One region of the Parabacteroides sp. HGS0025 genome, then DNA from elsewhere that is predicted to be linked to it. Evidence: riboswitches for the same ligand, from Rfam matches in the RefSeq annotation. Region 1 holds a riboswitch; the other holds the start of a gene.
The links. A riboswitch is a leader RNA that binds a small molecule or an ion and turns the genes downstream of it on or off. The one in region 1 is predicted to bind cobalamin.

Region 2: linked by a shared signal. The riboswitch ahead of HMPREF1212_RS09400 (ABC transporter substrate-binding protein) and the one ahead of HMPREF1212_RS00655 (TonB-dependent receptor plug domain-containing protein) in region 1 are both predicted to bind cobalamin.

What each region holds. Positions count from the first base shown of each region.
Region 1 is NZ_KQ033902.1:185,006-193,021, reverse strand. It holds gene HMPREF1212_RS00670 (NAD(P)/FAD-dependent oxidoreductase) at 1-111, shown strand, start outside; gene HMPREF1212_RS00665 (ABC transporter substrate-binding protein) at 558-1,652, opposite strand; gene HMPREF1212_RS00660 (YncE family protein) at 1,704-2,798, opposite strand; gene HMPREF1212_RS00655 (TonB-dependent receptor plug domain-containing protein) at 2,818-4,818, opposite strand; cobalamin riboswitch at 4,852-5,048, opposite strand; gene HMPREF1212_RS00645 (threonine/serine exporter family protein) at 5,213-6,547, shown strand; gene atpD (F0F1 ATP synthase subunit beta) at 6,913-8,016, shown strand, end outside.
Region 2 is NZ_KQ033902.1:2,416,317-2,424,332, reverse strand. It holds gene HMPREF1212_RS09420 (ATP-binding protein) at 1-463, opposite strand, end outside; gene HMPREF1212_RS09415 (hypothetical protein) at 815-1,492, opposite strand; gene HMPREF1212_RS09410 (ABC transporter ATP-binding protein) at 1,565-2,569, opposite strand; gene HMPREF1212_RS09405 (iron ABC transporter permease) at 2,572-3,609, opposite strand; gene HMPREF1212_RS09400 (ABC transporter substrate-binding protein) at 3,619-4,779, opposite strand; cobalamin riboswitch at 4,827-5,032, opposite strand; gene HMPREF1212_RS09395 (HsmA family protein) at 5,092-5,496, shown strand; gene HMPREF1212_RS09390 (precorrin-2 C(20)-methyltransferase) at 5,570-6,274, shown strand; gene HMPREF1212_RS09385 (hypothetical protein) at 6,258-6,710, opposite strand; gene HMPREF1212_RS09380 (formate--tetrahydrofolate ligase) at 7,104-8,016, shown strand, end outside.

The sequences.
Region 1 (8,016 bases):
TTCCCGTTCAGCATGCTGGACACATCGAAAGAACAATGGGCGGCTTGGTTACTGAAAGTTTACATGTTGAAACCGATGTATTTCTACGGAATGCTGAACGGTTACGCTTAACGGACCAAAAATAACAACTCCCTATAATTCAAATGCCAAACTACAGAAAATCCCCGGCTCAACTCCTTGAGACCGGGGATTTTGTTTTAAAAGCCTATAAGTACTAATTGTAAACTCCTTACTCAGTATTGCCAGGGTGTACAGGGTATTCCGCCAGGGTGTACAGGATAATTCACCAGGGTGTACTGGGTAACCGATTATCCTGTACACCCTGGCAATACTGAATCCTTACTTTTATACTAATAGGTAATAAGCTTTAAACTAAAAGACAGGCTGAAAAGGAATAATTTTCACAAAAGGGAGTGATAGATAAAGGGTGGCAGATGGCAGATAGGATGACAGATAAAAACATATCATCTGCCACCCTTATAAAACTAGTATTCAATCAAATAAATCATTTTATTGCAGATGGCAGATAATATTCATAAAACTCTTGTATAAAAAAGTTATTCCATCTTCCGGTAATAACGCGGTGTATAATCCGGTAATAATTCCGGATGGAACACCCACACCAGGTCTTTCAACAGATAGTCGGGATGGATCGGAAACTCTTCATAATAAGGCACAACGCCAGTATTGCAGGTATAGATACGACGGTTTTTGAAGGCATCGAAGTTTTCGTAAGGGGTATATTCGATACGCAGATCCTTGTATGTCATATCGTTTGCCTGATTATACTTGATCAGCCACATATCGGCATGGATCGCTTTGTCGAGCACCGTTTCGAATGCCAGAGGTGTACTGCCTGCTCCGGGAAGGTCTTTAAAGACATAATCGGCTCCGGCATCTTTATACAGGTGGGCGATATAACTGTCGCCGGCCGGCATATACCAGGATGAGCCGAATTTCTTTTCGGAGATAACGGTAGGTCGGTCGGCAACCGTCTTTGTCAACTCCTTCAATGCCAGATAGCGTTGTTCCGTTTCGCGGAAAATAGAGTCTGCCATCGCAGCTTTATTGAACAGCAAGCCGTAGAAGCGCACCCATTCGGTTCGCCCCAAAGGCAACGACTCCATATAGTCGGCCGCTTCGATGATAGGAATACCCAGTTTCTCGGCAGGGCCGTAGCCTGCATTCTGGAAAGGGGAAGCAATGATGATCTCTGCACCAATATCAATGATCTTCTCGATATTCGGTGCCGTAGCCTCGCCCAGATCGGCGATCTTTCCGGCACGCAAACCTTCCTGAATAGAAGGAGTATCCATATACCGGGGCTCACATACACCGATAACCTTATCGGCTTCATTCAACTGATCGATAATGGCGGCATGCACAGAGGTATAAACGACTATATTATGAATAGGGGTTCGTACAACCGTTCCTTTAGGCAGATTGCCCGGCACAGCGGACAGATCGCGATCCACCAGAAGATAACGTTGCAGAATACGTGTACTGTCCCAGGGGTCACGTACTTCAACGGACGTATAATCCGCGAAATGCTGTACAGTGAAACCGCTGGCATAACGGATAGAGTCGGTAGAGAGGGATTGATGGTCGGCAGAACCCTGCTTCACATTACAACTGAATGTGAAGCAGAGCATCAGACCTATTAGTATTTTACAAACATCCATTGTACTTACCTTTTACTTTCCTTATTTAAGAAAGCCAACCCCCATCGGGTTGATACCGGATACTTCCAACTGGTTAAGTTTCTTTCCTTCAGCAGAGAAAATAAACATATCACCAGTGCTGGTATAATCGGATGTACCGATATAAATATCACCGTTAGATGGATTTACGTTCAGGCTATAAGCTTTTTCCACCACTGTACCGTCAGTAATAAAGTTCTTCGAAGTCTCGGTATCGCTTTTTGTATCATAAGAAACAAACTGAGTATTGACAGGTTGCCAGTTAGCATCATTCTGCGAATGAATAACATATAATTTATCAGCAGCCATGCCCATCAGAATATTATCGTCTGTATAGATAGAAGTAGATGTTTCGGCTTTTAAGTCGACACGCTGCAAGGAAGCCTTCACATCCCCGAAGTTTCCACCACATACTACATACATTTCTCCATCGCTGTCTGCTCCCATGTACATCGGGTTCAGACCGACAACGATCTTCTTTTCTTCAGTGAATGAAACAGGATCCACAACCGACAAAGTAGAATCCTGTACCGGATTATACCCCCCGGAATTAGCCACATACAGTTTTCCGCCTACTTCGCGAACCTGATAAGGATTAGGGCCTACTTTTGTTTTTTGAGTAATCTCCATTGAAGTCGTATCGATTTCTGCCAGATGACCGTCAAACAGAGTTACATATACTTTTCCTGCATAGGCAGCCAAATAACGAGGAGATTGAGGCTGACCGGAATCATCCTTCGGAGCTAATGTTTTCAACGATTTAGCATTCAGGTCGGTAATCTCGACCGTATTAGACTCACTAACAGTAATATACATTTTAGAGCCGTAAACCATGATATCATTGGCAGTATCTCCCAGACCACGACCGTTAACAGAGGAAAAGACTTTTGTATTCAAATCCTTTGTTTCAAAATCATAATAGTCCAATGTTGCATTATTTGATTGCCACTTTCCGCTATTCATTATATATACACCACGTTGCTGTTCTGATGTTGAGCCTCCCTGTCCTCCATTATCATCATCATCGCTACACGCTGTAAATGAAAAAGAGACACACGCACATAAAGCCGAAAAGCATAGTAATTCTTTTGTTTTCATCTTGTTTCTAATTAATATATTAATAATTTACACTCAAAGTTATTCGCCACGACCGTCCGGGCATAGGATAATATTGTATGACATCATACATTTTATTTGTCAGGTTCACCACTTCTCCCTGTAAACGGAATTTACAGTTCCGAAGATTGAACTCACGGTTCAGTGAAATTGTATGTTCGGCATACCGGTCGATACGGTTATCATCAATATTCTGCGGCAAGGCATAACGATCGCCTACCAATGTCACAGAATAACCGGCATTCACCCACGGATTTTGCAAAGATAAAGCAACCATACCCGAATGTTTGGGAGTATATGGTATTTGATGACGGTAGGTCTTTGCCGTCTCACTCGTTATATCTATTGCTTTCTGAAAAGTGTAATTAGCCTGCACCTGTGCTTCCATTTTCTCAAACAAAGGGATTTCCGCCAGAAAGTTCACATCCGTTCCCCCGATAGACACCTCTCCCATATTCATCATCTTCCAGACAAACATGGTAGGAATGGCTACAATCTTATCCTTTACTCGGTTATAATACCCATCGGCCGAAAGACTAAGAAAACTGAATACGGAAAAATCACCGCTCCAGGTCAGCCCCGCATTATATTGGGTCGCTTTCTCCGGCTTCAGACTTGTATTCCCCATCCGCTGATAATAAAGGTCATTGAATGTCGGGACACGGAAAATATCTTTATAGGAAACACGAACACGCAGATTCTCTTCCGGCAGAATACGCCAGGAAGCACTGACAGCCGGGGATAAACGTTTCCGGTCGGCCGGCTGGTCACCGGTCTCTACCCGTTCAGTCATATAAGTACCCAGTAAACTGGCGGTAACGGTTAGCCGGTTGTCCCGGTATTGCCCCGCCAAATAGGTCAACGATGAGTAGCGGGTTGGAAACGGACATTTCGGTAATGTATTATCCAACGTATTAACGAAGAAATCTTCGATGAGGGAGAAGGAAAAACGATCCGACAAAGTATACAAACCGGATACGGAAGTATAATATTCACGTTGGGTATAATTGTCGATCTGTACACCGTTCTCATATTTATTATTTACATCCTTATACCGGTTCCACGCATAATTAAACTTAGCCTGCGCCTGCAATGCGAATTTTTCACTTAACTGATTCTTATAATAGGCCTGCACAAAAGCATTCTTATCCCACAAACGCTCACCTGCATAATCGTTGTATAAAACAACAGAGCCGGGTAGTCCGCGTTCGGAGTCAAAATAATATCCTTTCACCGAGAAGGTTCCGCCACGTCCTAAATCTCCCCAGAGGTTCAGTTCCGTACGCCACGATTCGATATCACTGTTATGTCGTTTCAACTTTTCCGTTTGTGATACGTTTGTTAATGTAAAAGGATAATTACCATCGGCTCGCAGGTAGTCGCCATCCAAGGAAGCCGCCCATTTCTTTCCCAACTTTTGTTCATACCGGATATAAGGATTGACCATACCGAAAGAACCGGTCTTTACCTGCGCTTTCAGATGAAACGGTTTTACCAGGAAGTCAGGACGTAGCGATTTCACACTCAACGCCCCCGCCGAAGCATACATCCGGGCTGTCTGGAAAATATCATCCGTCTGTCCGATCGACAACGAAACCATTTCGACGTTATCGAGCGAGAAGCGGCTGATATCCACCTGTCCGCTCTGGGCATCCGTGATCGTTATGCCGTCATAGCTGACAGCCGTATGCTGCGCACCCAGACTTCGCACCGAGACAGTCTTCAATCCCCCTATCCCACCGTAATCTTTCACGGTAGCACCGGAGAAGCGTTTTACCGCTTCCGAAAGATCCTGTATGCCGAGCCGTTCGATACCGGTACGATCCATCACTTGAAGAGGAGTAGCCTCGCGGGTAGTGGAAGGACGCGCCTTCTCGACCACCTCGACACCCTTCAGTTGGTGATAAGTCGTCGTATCGATCTGTTGGGCAATCGCAAACACTGACGCATGCAACCATATGCCAAACAGGCATAACATTCTTATTATGTATAAATTACGCATATATCTTTTGGTCTACCAACACCTTACCCGAGGTATTGCATACAAAACAATGGCAGGTTTTCTGACTTGTTCTCCCATGATCGGCCGCCTTCCCGAAGTCATAAAGACTCAGTGGCAACAAGATTTGCCGGGGTTACAGAACTTACAGCTACGGGTACAGTTCCGGACTTGCACCGGATTCCCTTTTACTAGCGACCAGCGAAAGCCAAACCGCTACACCATAATTCGATGGCAAAAGTACGAAATATATCGGAATAGTCGTTATACTAATGTCATTTTGATATCGGAAAAAATCAGTACCTTCGCGCCCAAATTGATTCAAGACCTACTATTCACTCATACTCGTTCCCTTGTGGGTTTAGGTTATTAGATACATTTAGAATTAAACAAAAAGATGACAGACAAAGAAGTATTGTTACTACGACGCAAATTGGATCTTTTGCTCCGTACAGGCAAATTATTGATGGAGAGTGCTGCCGATACGAACCGTATTGAACGAAACATGAAGAGGGTAGCGGCCTTTATGGGTATCCCGGAAGAAAAATTACACATCGATATCCGGTGGACGATGATCATGGTAAATGTGAGTGATGAGAAAAACTCATTCTCCAAATTCCAGAAATGCGAGAAACATGGTATTAATATGACCATGATCTCACAGATCAGTGATCTGTCGTGGCATGCCATCGAGCAGGATTATTCGCTGGACAGATATGAGGAAGAACTGGAAAAGATAGCCTGCAAACCGCGTAACTATATACCTTATCTAGTAGCTATCGGAGCAGGGTTTGCCTGTGGAGGATTCTGTAAGTTGTTCGGATGCGACTGGATCGCCTTTTTGTTTGCTTCTATTAGTGCGTTTATAGGCTTCAGGGTTCGTGCCCGTTGCATAGAGGCCGGCCTGAATGTGTATATGGCTATAGCACTCGCCGCTTTTGTTTCCACATGCCTGGCGTATGTTTCATCCTTTTCGGGGTTATCCGTTACACCATATCATCCGCTATTGGCCTGTGCCCTGTTCATCGTGCCGGGTGTACCGCTGATCAATTTCGTGGATGATATGATCGACAATCATTTGCTAGTCGGGATCACCCGTGCCGCCAATACGGCAATGATGGTCGGAGCCATGACTTTCGGTATCACATTTGCCATGCGTGTTCTTGTGATGAATGACATCGCGATCGACCATAAGTTCAGTGAACTGAGTATGGTTCCCCATGAATCCTATCTTACATATGCAATCGCAGCCGCTATTGCCGCCATGGGGTTCTCTATGATCTTCAATATCCAGCGCCGCCTGTTATGGGTGGTGGCCGTAGGAGGTATCATAGCGGTATGTACACGTAACTTCGTCAACTTCGAACTGGGTTACGGGCCTGTTATCGGTTCGTTCATGGGAAGTTTCGTAGTCAGTCTCCTTGCGGTAAAGGCAGTCCATTGGTTTCATGTACCTAACCACGTACTGACGATACCTTCCGTTATCCCGATGATTCCGGGGGTACTGATGTACCGGTCGTTACTGGCGTTTATTAATATGCACGGAGTGATTGGCGAAGTCACCAACGCTTTTGCCAACGGTATCAATTCGGCACTGATTATTCTTTGCATCTCGCTGGGAGTAGCCGTACCTAATATCTTTGCCCGCCAGTACATCGCCAAAGACCGCAAAAGGTATCTGCAGGAGGAATTGGAAAAACGCCGTCAGCGTGGTAAATTCCTGGAATGGTAAAAACAAATTGTAATAATACATAGTAAGAGGCTGTCTCATTATAACATATGGGGCAGCCTCTTACACTTTTTATACGAAACCTTCTGAAAAAGCCGAATTTTAACAAAGAAAAACAGAATAAGAATTTTCATCCTACTTTTGACTGAGACCAAAAATAATCACTTCCGGAATAAGATTTTAGCCAATTCGTCTCTGAATTGTTCCATATCAAAAAGTTATTGGTTCATTTAGGTACACATTCAAAAATAGTTTAAAGTTTAACTAAATGCAAAAAAGCCCAAAAAGTAATATCTTCGGAATTCCGGCAGGTTGTTTTCGTAATATTGCAACCTTGAAAACAGATTGTAAAGGTTAAAAAGAATTGTATGGGAGAAACAAAAGGTTACGTTTCGCAGGTTATCGGCCCGGTTGTGGACATTCACTTCGATAATGAAAAAGAAGTAAAAATAGTGCTGCCCCGCATCCATGACGCTATGGAGATAGCCCGTCCCAATGGGAAAGCGTTGATTGTCGAAGTACAACAACATATTGGGGAAAATACAGTCCGTACAGTCGCGATGGATACGACAGACGGATTGCAACGGGGAATGGAAGCCGTTTCATGCGGCTCACCTATTACTATGCCGGTCGGCGACCAGGTAAAAGGACGTTTGATGAATGTTACCGGCGATTCGATCGACGGAATGGATGAACTGGATCGGAAAGGCGCTCTCCCCATCCACCGCGAACCGCCGAAGTTTGAGGATTTGACCACCAGTAAAGATGTACTTTACACAGGTATTAAGGTCATCGACCTATTGGAACCCTATTCCAAAGGGGGTAAGATCGGACTTTTCGGAGGAGCCGGCGTAGGTAAAACCGTTCTTATCATGGAACTTATCAATAACATTGCTAAAAAGAATAACGGTTTCTCGGTCTTTGCCGGTGTGGGTGAACGTACCCGCGAAGGAAACGACCTGTTGCGCGAAATGATCCAGTCGGGTGTGATCCGCTACGGGCAGGCCTTCCTCGAAAGTATGGAAGCAGGCCATTGGGATCTGTCGAAGATTGATCATGAGGAACTGGCCAAATCGCAGGCTACACTAGTGTTCGGACAGATGAACGAACCGCCGGGCGCCCGTTCTTCGGTAGCTCTATCCGGATTGACCATTGCAGAGTCGTTCCGTGACCTGGCGCCCGAAGGCGAAACACGCGATATCCTGTTCTTTATCGACAATATATTCCGTTTCACCCAGGCAGGCTCGGAAGTGTCCGCCCTGTTGGGACGTATGCCGTCAGCCGTAGGTTACCAGCCGACACTGGCCACCGAAATGGGAGCCATGCAGGAGCGTATCACCTCGACAAAGAAAGGTTCGATCACGTCCGTACAGGCAGTTTATGTGCCTGCCGACGACTTGACAGACCCGGCACCGGCCACCACCTTTACACACCTGGATGCCACCACCGTGTTGAGCCGTAAGATCACCGAG
Region 2 (8,016 bases), 2.2 Mb from region 1:
TAGGTTTGTCGTATTCGTCAATCAGAATGACTACACGCCGTCCCGCCTGCATGCTGGCCCGTTCAATGACACCGGCAAACCGCAAAGCCTGGCCTTTTTCTGCCGGATCGGAACCATATAATTCTTCCCAGGCAGATAGCTTGCGGTTCAGCATGTCGTCCAAATCGCTTACCTGGTCATATTTCGCGGCATTCAGGTCGAGATGAAACACCGGATAAGTCAGCCAATCTTTTTCCAACTGTTCGACAGCTAATCCTTCGAAGAGTTCTTTTTTACCTTTAAAATAAGCTTCAAATGTGGATATCAGGAGACTTTTACCAAAACGACGGGGACGGCTCAAGAAATAGTAGCTACCGGTTTTTACCAATCGATACATCAATTCGGTCTTATCTATATACAGATAACCTTCATTTCTTATTTTCTCGAAATCCTGTATCCCTATCGGGTATTTTCTGGCATACATTGTTTCCATATATCCACGTGTTTAAAAAGTACAGATACAAAGATAGAAATAATGTAGCAATTAAATACTCTTTCTTCATAGCCAAGATCATTTTATGGTTAAAGCCCATCATCATCTTAATAACGATAGGATAGTAATTGATAGTTCATATTTTGGCAGTTTTGAATGTAGTGTCGTTGGTAGGGGCGGGGTCTGCCCGCCCTTCTCCACCGGTTGTTATATTATTGTCGCAAAGGGCGGGCAAACCCCGCCCCTACAAAGCCTGTCATTTGGGTTCACATTTTTCTAGCTTCGGCATATTGGATCATTATTTTCTAAACATAATCCTATCAGGTATGTATTAGATTTCCTTTACTCCAAGCGTACCTCCTTACTCTGTATATAAGAAACATCCAGTTGCCCGCCGGCATTTCCATTGCTTTCCTGCAAAGGATGAGTCTTGGCACGACTGAGGGATAAGGTGGCTTTGGAAGCGGTCACCTGGTTACCGAGCGTGATACTGATCGATTGGCTGCCTTTATCACGGTTGTAGAGGGTGGTCACTCCGCCATCGTATGAAATGGTAGCTTCCACCATTTCATCGTCCCCGACAGGATCGCCCTCCCAGGTCAGCGTGGTTGAAGTTTTACGGTTGATTGAAGTAAAAGACTCCGGGATGGCAATCGGCTTCACGTCTTTCAGGGTGGCTACATTCGTGAAAATGCTGTCCTTTGCCCGTGTAAAGACGAAAGTCATATCATCCAGTCCGGAGAATGAATAGGTATAAAAGTAAACACCGACGTTGGCAAAGTTCGGGGTCTTGCCGTTAATCAGGATAGAGGCAGGGCCGTTCAATTTAATGTTTACCCCTGCGCTGTCGTACTTGTTGAAATTCGCTCCGACACGTGTCGTATTATTAGTGATATCGTAAGCGACACCCAGGTTTTGATAGAAAGGGACATCTGCTTCTATATCAGATGAGTCGTCACTGCTGCAAGCGGTAAATGCGGCGGCGGAAATCAGAATGGCGTATAAGAAATACTTTTTCATGTCGTTTGTTTTTAAAATTACTCCTATATAACAAACGAACAGGAAAAAGTTTAATCAGTTTAACATTATCTTTCAGGATTCCAATTGCAGCAACAGCTCTTCGATGGTTGCCGCACGCCGGATCTGCCCGTCAGAATCGTGGAGAACGAATGAAGTAGAGGACGGATCACCGGCGTCTATCCAACGCGCCGACTCGATCCCGCTATCCGCATGGATACCGTTCCGTTGAAGAGCCTTCCGTGCCATAGCATATTTCTGCCCCTCACCGACAAGGCGTATTTCGGATTTATACTGGTTGTTGATACGGAACAAGCCGGTTTCGGTATCGAAGATAATCCCCTTGCGGGAGAAGAAACCGCTCAGGTGCCCGCTCAGCGCCAAGTCTTCCGGAGTCCCGGTACTTATACCTTTGTCGCGATCCATCAGCCAGATCTTATCGGCGATCTGGAGAGCCAGTTCGAGGTCGTGTGTAGAGAGGAAGATCGTTTTATCGGTGGTGCGGGTAAGCTGATGCAGGAGTTGCATGATCTCTACCTTGCTGGGGAAATCGAGGAAGGCAGTCGGCTCGTCCAGGTAGATCACAGGCGTTTCCTGTGCGAGGGCTTTCGCGATCATCACCTTTTGCCGCTCCCCGTCGGAGAGGGTGTGCACCATTCGGGAAGCCAGGTTTTCGATGCGGACGAGGGCGATCGCCTCTTCCACCACCCGCTTGTCTTCCTTTCCCAGGCGTCCCCAAAAGCCGGTGTACGGACTACGCCCCATCTCTATGAGTTCCCGGACAGACATGTTACGGATGTCACACTTATCTGTCAGCACCACTCCCACTATAGTGCTAAGTTCCTTATCACTATAGTCCTGTATATCGTGACCCAGTAGTGCTATTTCGCCGGACAAACGGGGCTGAAAAGCGGAGAGCGTACGCAATAAAGTAGACTTTCCCACCCCGTTGGTACCCAACAGGCAAGTTAATTCTCCACTGCATATCGTAGTGGTTATATTGCTAGCTACCAGCTTTGTATCATTCTTGGAATGATAGCCGATAGAAAGGTTGTTTATCCGGATAGTTGCCTCTTTCATACTCATTCGTTCAGTTCGTTTTTGCGTTTGCGGAATAATACGGATGCAACAACGGGAGCACCGACCAGGGCAGTAACCGAGTTGACGGGCAAGGCTCCTTCAAATCCCGGCATACGTGCGATCAGGTTACAGGCCAGCGCCAGGGCGGCACCGACAAACAGGACACCGGGCATCAACACCCGGTGGTCGGATGTCTGAAAAACAGCCCGGCAGAGGTGCGGCACAGCCAATCCGAGAAAGACGATCGGACCGCAATAGGCGGTAACGATCGCGGTCAGGACACCGGCAGAGGTAATGACGAGCAGGCGTGCCCGTTTGATATTCAGTCCCAGGTTGCGGGCATAGCCGTCACCGAGGAGCATCAGGTTCAATGTCTTTATCAATAAAAATGAGAGAGGGATCAGGATCGCCATAATAATCACGAAAAGCATCATCTGATTACCCGATACGCGCGAGAAACTTCCCAGCCCCCAGATAACATAGGCCCGTATATCTTCTTCCACACTAAAGAATTTCAATACACCGATCACGGCATTTGCCACGTAGCCGATCATCACACCGATAATCAGCAACGTCACATTCCCTTTTACCTTCTGCGAAACGTAGACGATCAGCGCCATGACAGACAAGGAACCGACTATCGCTGCAACAGACAAAGCGATCTCCCCCATAAAGCCGAGCTTGCTAAGCGCCACACCTCCCAGGCTTCCGCTCAGCAAAACGACAAAGGCCACTCCCATACTTGCACCGGAACTGATCCCCAGCACAGAGGGCCCGGCCAACGGGTTGCGGAAGACGGTTTGCATCTGAAGCCCGCTGATAGCCAGTCCGGCTCCGGCAACCAAGGCTGTCAAAGCTTGCGGGAAACGTGATTTCCTGATTATATTCTGCCAGGTGACCGGTTCATCGCCATTGCCGCATATAATATTCCAGACCGAGTTGAACGGGATGGATACGGAACCCAACACCAGATTAAGGAACAGCAGTACAACGATCGAAACGACGACCAAAAGCATCAGGACAGTGTTAGAATACTTCATCGGCCCTATTTATTTAAGTAGATCATAATAGACAGGGGTGTGATCCGGCAGCAGGTTCGGATGGAAGATATGCAGCAGGTCGCCCAGCACCACTTCCGGTTCGGTCGGCATACTTTCGTAAAAAGGTTTCTCCCGCATATTGCAATAGATCACTCCTTTTTCCTTGAAAGCACGGAAGTCGGCATAACGCGGATCCTGGTCTTTCAGGGCTTTATAGTCATATGTTCCCGGATAGCTGTTCACGATACGCCAGTAGTCGGCCTCGTCAGCCTGGTTATAAACGGTTTCAAAGTCGAGGGTGACACCTCCCGAACGGTCGTCGTCCTTCAGGAAATAGTCGGCACCGGCATCTTTGAATAGTTGCGCCAGGAAGCTCTTCCCTCCTACCGCATACCAGTTACCGCCATGAATCTCACCACTAAAGACGATGGGACGCCGGGTTACCTTACCTTCGGCAGTCAGCTCCTTCAGTTCATTATAGCGGTGCTCGATAGCCGAGAACTTATCATTGGCCTCCTGTTCCATTCCGAGTAACAGACCGACAAATTTGATCCACTCGGCCTGTCCCAGCGGGGTCATTTCCTTATATCCCAGATGCGGGATCAGCGGGATACCGATATCTTTCATTGTCTCATAGCCGCCACGCTTAAAGGGTGAGATCAGGATCAGGTCGGGATTGATACTCATAATCACCTCATTATCGAAGTTGCCTTCGATCCCGATCTTTGCCGTCTTTCCTTCCTTCAACTGGTCGTTGATCGTCTGATTAAACAGATGGCGGGTACTGGTGATGCCTACCACTTTATCTTCTGCTCCCAACTTGATGAAATTGGATAGTTGCAGGGAAGTCATACAAATGGCACTACGTACAGGTGTTTCAATCACCATATAATCGGTAGGAATACCTTCCGGCTTCGTCCCACGGGGAACCAACGCATACAGGAAATGAGTGCTTTCTTCATTCTGAGGGTCATGTATATCCATCAGGATGTAACCGTCGGCATAGGTCAACTGAAAACCGTCGGCATATTCAGGTGTGATCTGAACCTTACTATCCACCGTAATCGTTTGTTGCGACGATGCATTCTCTTTCTCCTGCTGATTTCCTTTCGATGCGCACGATGCAGCCAATAACGCAAACAGGCAGCAACCTGCCAAATACTTATTCATATTCTATTTGTTTTTATCCGACACAAACCGTCCAAACCCACGAGGACAATCGTTATGCAAAAAATGGCAGGTCTTCTGACTTACTTCCATCCTGAAAGCCTTCCCGATCTCTCCCGGATCAGTGGCAAAAGGTGTTATCAGGATGTTTATAAAGCTTCACAGCAGCGTGGACTGTCCGGGATTTACACCCGGTTCCCTTTTAATCTGTCTCCATGAACAGGAGTTTGACAGAACCTATTTCGACCGCAAAAGTAATAAGAAAAACTGAACCATTCGCATACGGAACTGTTATTTACAGAAAATGGCAGCAATATGGCACTCAATCAGATCGACACTCATTTCTTAATCGCAGCTATCTGCGTAATTTCATCGGCATTAGTGTTTTATACAATCGGTGTCTGGGGCGAACGTATCCAGAAGAAGCTGAAAGCCTGGCACGTGGCCTTCTTTGTTGCCGGACTATTCGCCGATGCTGTCGGAACCGGACTCATGGAACAGATTGCACAAATGACCGGATTGCAGGATAACCTGCACACTATCACCGGAATAATAGCGATCGTCCTGATGTTTATCCATGCCTTATGGGCGCTGTGGACTTACTTCAAGGGTTCGCGCAAAGCGAAAGCACATTTCAACCGTTTCAGCATAGTTGTCTGGTGTATCTGGCTAATTCCTTATTGCATAGGCATCTATTTGGGAATGTCGCTTCATCCGTAATATTGTGCGGTTATTTGTTTGGAGACTTCCGTTATTTTCATCACTTTTGCCCTCCGAATAAAAGCAAAAGCAAATGACACATCCGATCAGTTTCGTTTCATTAGGCCCCGGAGAGCCGGAACTTATTACCGTTAAAGGACTTAAGCAACTTCAGCAGGCAGATATCATCTATTGTCCGGCAACCCGGAATAAACAAGGTACTTCCCTATCGCGTGCGGCAGATATTGTTCGCGCCTTGGAAATCGACGAGACTGCCATCCACTGTTTCATGCTGCCCATGAGCAAAGACCGCACGGAAGCCTGGAAGGTTTACGATGCCCTTTACAACGAAGCCGCAGACCGCTACCGGAACGGGCAACGGATCGTTATCGTGGCCGAAGGAGATGCCGGCTTTTATTCTTCTATTCAATATATCTACGACAAATTTACAAAGGCCGGTATTGCCGTACAACGTACCGCAGGAATACCAGCCTTTATAGCAGCCGGCGCATTGGCCGGATTACATATTGTCAAACAGGAAGAGGAAATAGTCGTAATCCCCGGTACACCTTCTGCGGATGAACTGTCAGAAAAGATAAACGCAGGATATGTGATCGTTATCATGAAACTATCCCAATGCGTAGAAGCTGTATATGAATGTATCCGCAGGCATCCGCAAGCCCAGTTCCACTACTTTGAAAACGTTGGAACGGATAAAGAATATTATACTTCCGATAAGCAAATCATCACACAGAAATCGTTTCCCTATTTCTCACTAATGATCATACAGGCTGTATGATACTGCTCAAGCGGTTAATATGATAGCGAAGTGACTGGACAGACTCCCAGTTCTGGTGTCCTGACTTACATAATTCACGTGCACTAACCAACACACCCGATATATGGCTGTTAATCTCTTCGATCTTTTTATTCGTTCCACTGTAAAGAGAATCGAGCTCTTCCGGTGAATAGATGGAAGCAGACTGTGCCAACGATTCAAGCAAGTTCATCTGATAAACTCCGGCCTTGGGGATTAAGTTGCGGATAGCATAATGATGAAGATCCTGTATTTCCTTCTGCTTGGTGGTGTCCCAACCTACATTATTCATATCTCCCGAAGGATTCATCTTCGAAAACATATGGATTCCCAAACAATCTGCGATTGTCCTGATCCATGAACTTGTTTCTGTCTCTCTCAATGCTACTCCTGCAAAACTAAATCTCATTGTTGCCATAATCAAATCTCCTTAATTACATAAACCGAAGTTTTTAAAATTGTTATATACTTTCTTTTTATTGCCAGAAACTTGCTGTTAGTTTCATTTTGTTATTGACATGATGCAAAATTAGGCAAATTATCATGTACCACAACTCTTTACCTGTATTTTAAAGTTCTTTAATACAACTTCTATCCAAATGCTATTATTTTGCCAACTGAAGATTACAAATAAATTGAAAAACGCACAGTTTACTTAACAAAGATACCTCCATGCGCTCTTTTTTGTAACTTTTATCAATATAACACAAAACATGGGGGAATAATAGGGTTCCACAACCTTTCATTCTGACATTTTGTTATTTAATTAAAAATAGTATACTTTTGTTCCTTCTTAAACTTACATAAGCACATGAAATCGGATATAGAAATTGCTAGAGAAGTCTCCCTGCGTAAAATAAAGGAAGTTGCTACAGGTTTGGGCATTCCTCGCGAGGAAGTTCAGAACTATGGTCGTTACATCGCCAAAGTGCCTCTTCACCTCATCGATGAAGAAAAAATAAAAGAACACAACCTGATCCTGGTAACGGCCATCACTCCGACCAAAGCAGGTATCGGAAAAACAACGGTTTCTATCGGACTGGCTCTCGGTCTGAACAAGATCGGTAAAAAAGCGGTGGCTGCGCTGCGCGAACCTTCACTCGGCCCGTGCTTCGGTATGAAAGGTGGAGCTGCCGGAGGTGGCTATGCCCAGGTATTACCGATGGAAAATATCAACCTGCATTTCACCGGCGATTTCCATGCCGTTACTTCTGCCCACAACATGATCACTGCACTGCTGGATAATTATATCTATCAGACACGCAATACATGTGAAGGACTGAAAGAGATCAAATGGAAACGTGTACTCGACGTAAACGACCGCAGCCTGCGCAACATCGTATCGGGCTTGGGAGGTTCTGCCAATGGCATACCGACTGAGACAGGATTTGATATCACTCCTGCTTCCGAAATGATGGCTATCCTTTGTCTGGCGACCGACCTGGAAGACTTGAAACGCCGTATCGGTAACATCTTACTGGGTTACACCTACGACGATCAGCCGTTCACGGTAAAAGACCTGGGAGTTGCCGGAGCTATCACCGTACTGTTGAAAGATGCTTTGCTGCCCAACCTGGTGCAGACAACTGAGAATACGCCTGCTTTCGTTCACGGTGGCCCGTTCGCCAACATCGCACATGGATGTAACTCTATAATCGCAACCAAGATGGCGCTTACCTATGGTGACTATGTGATCACGGAAGCCGGTTTCGGTGCCGATCTGG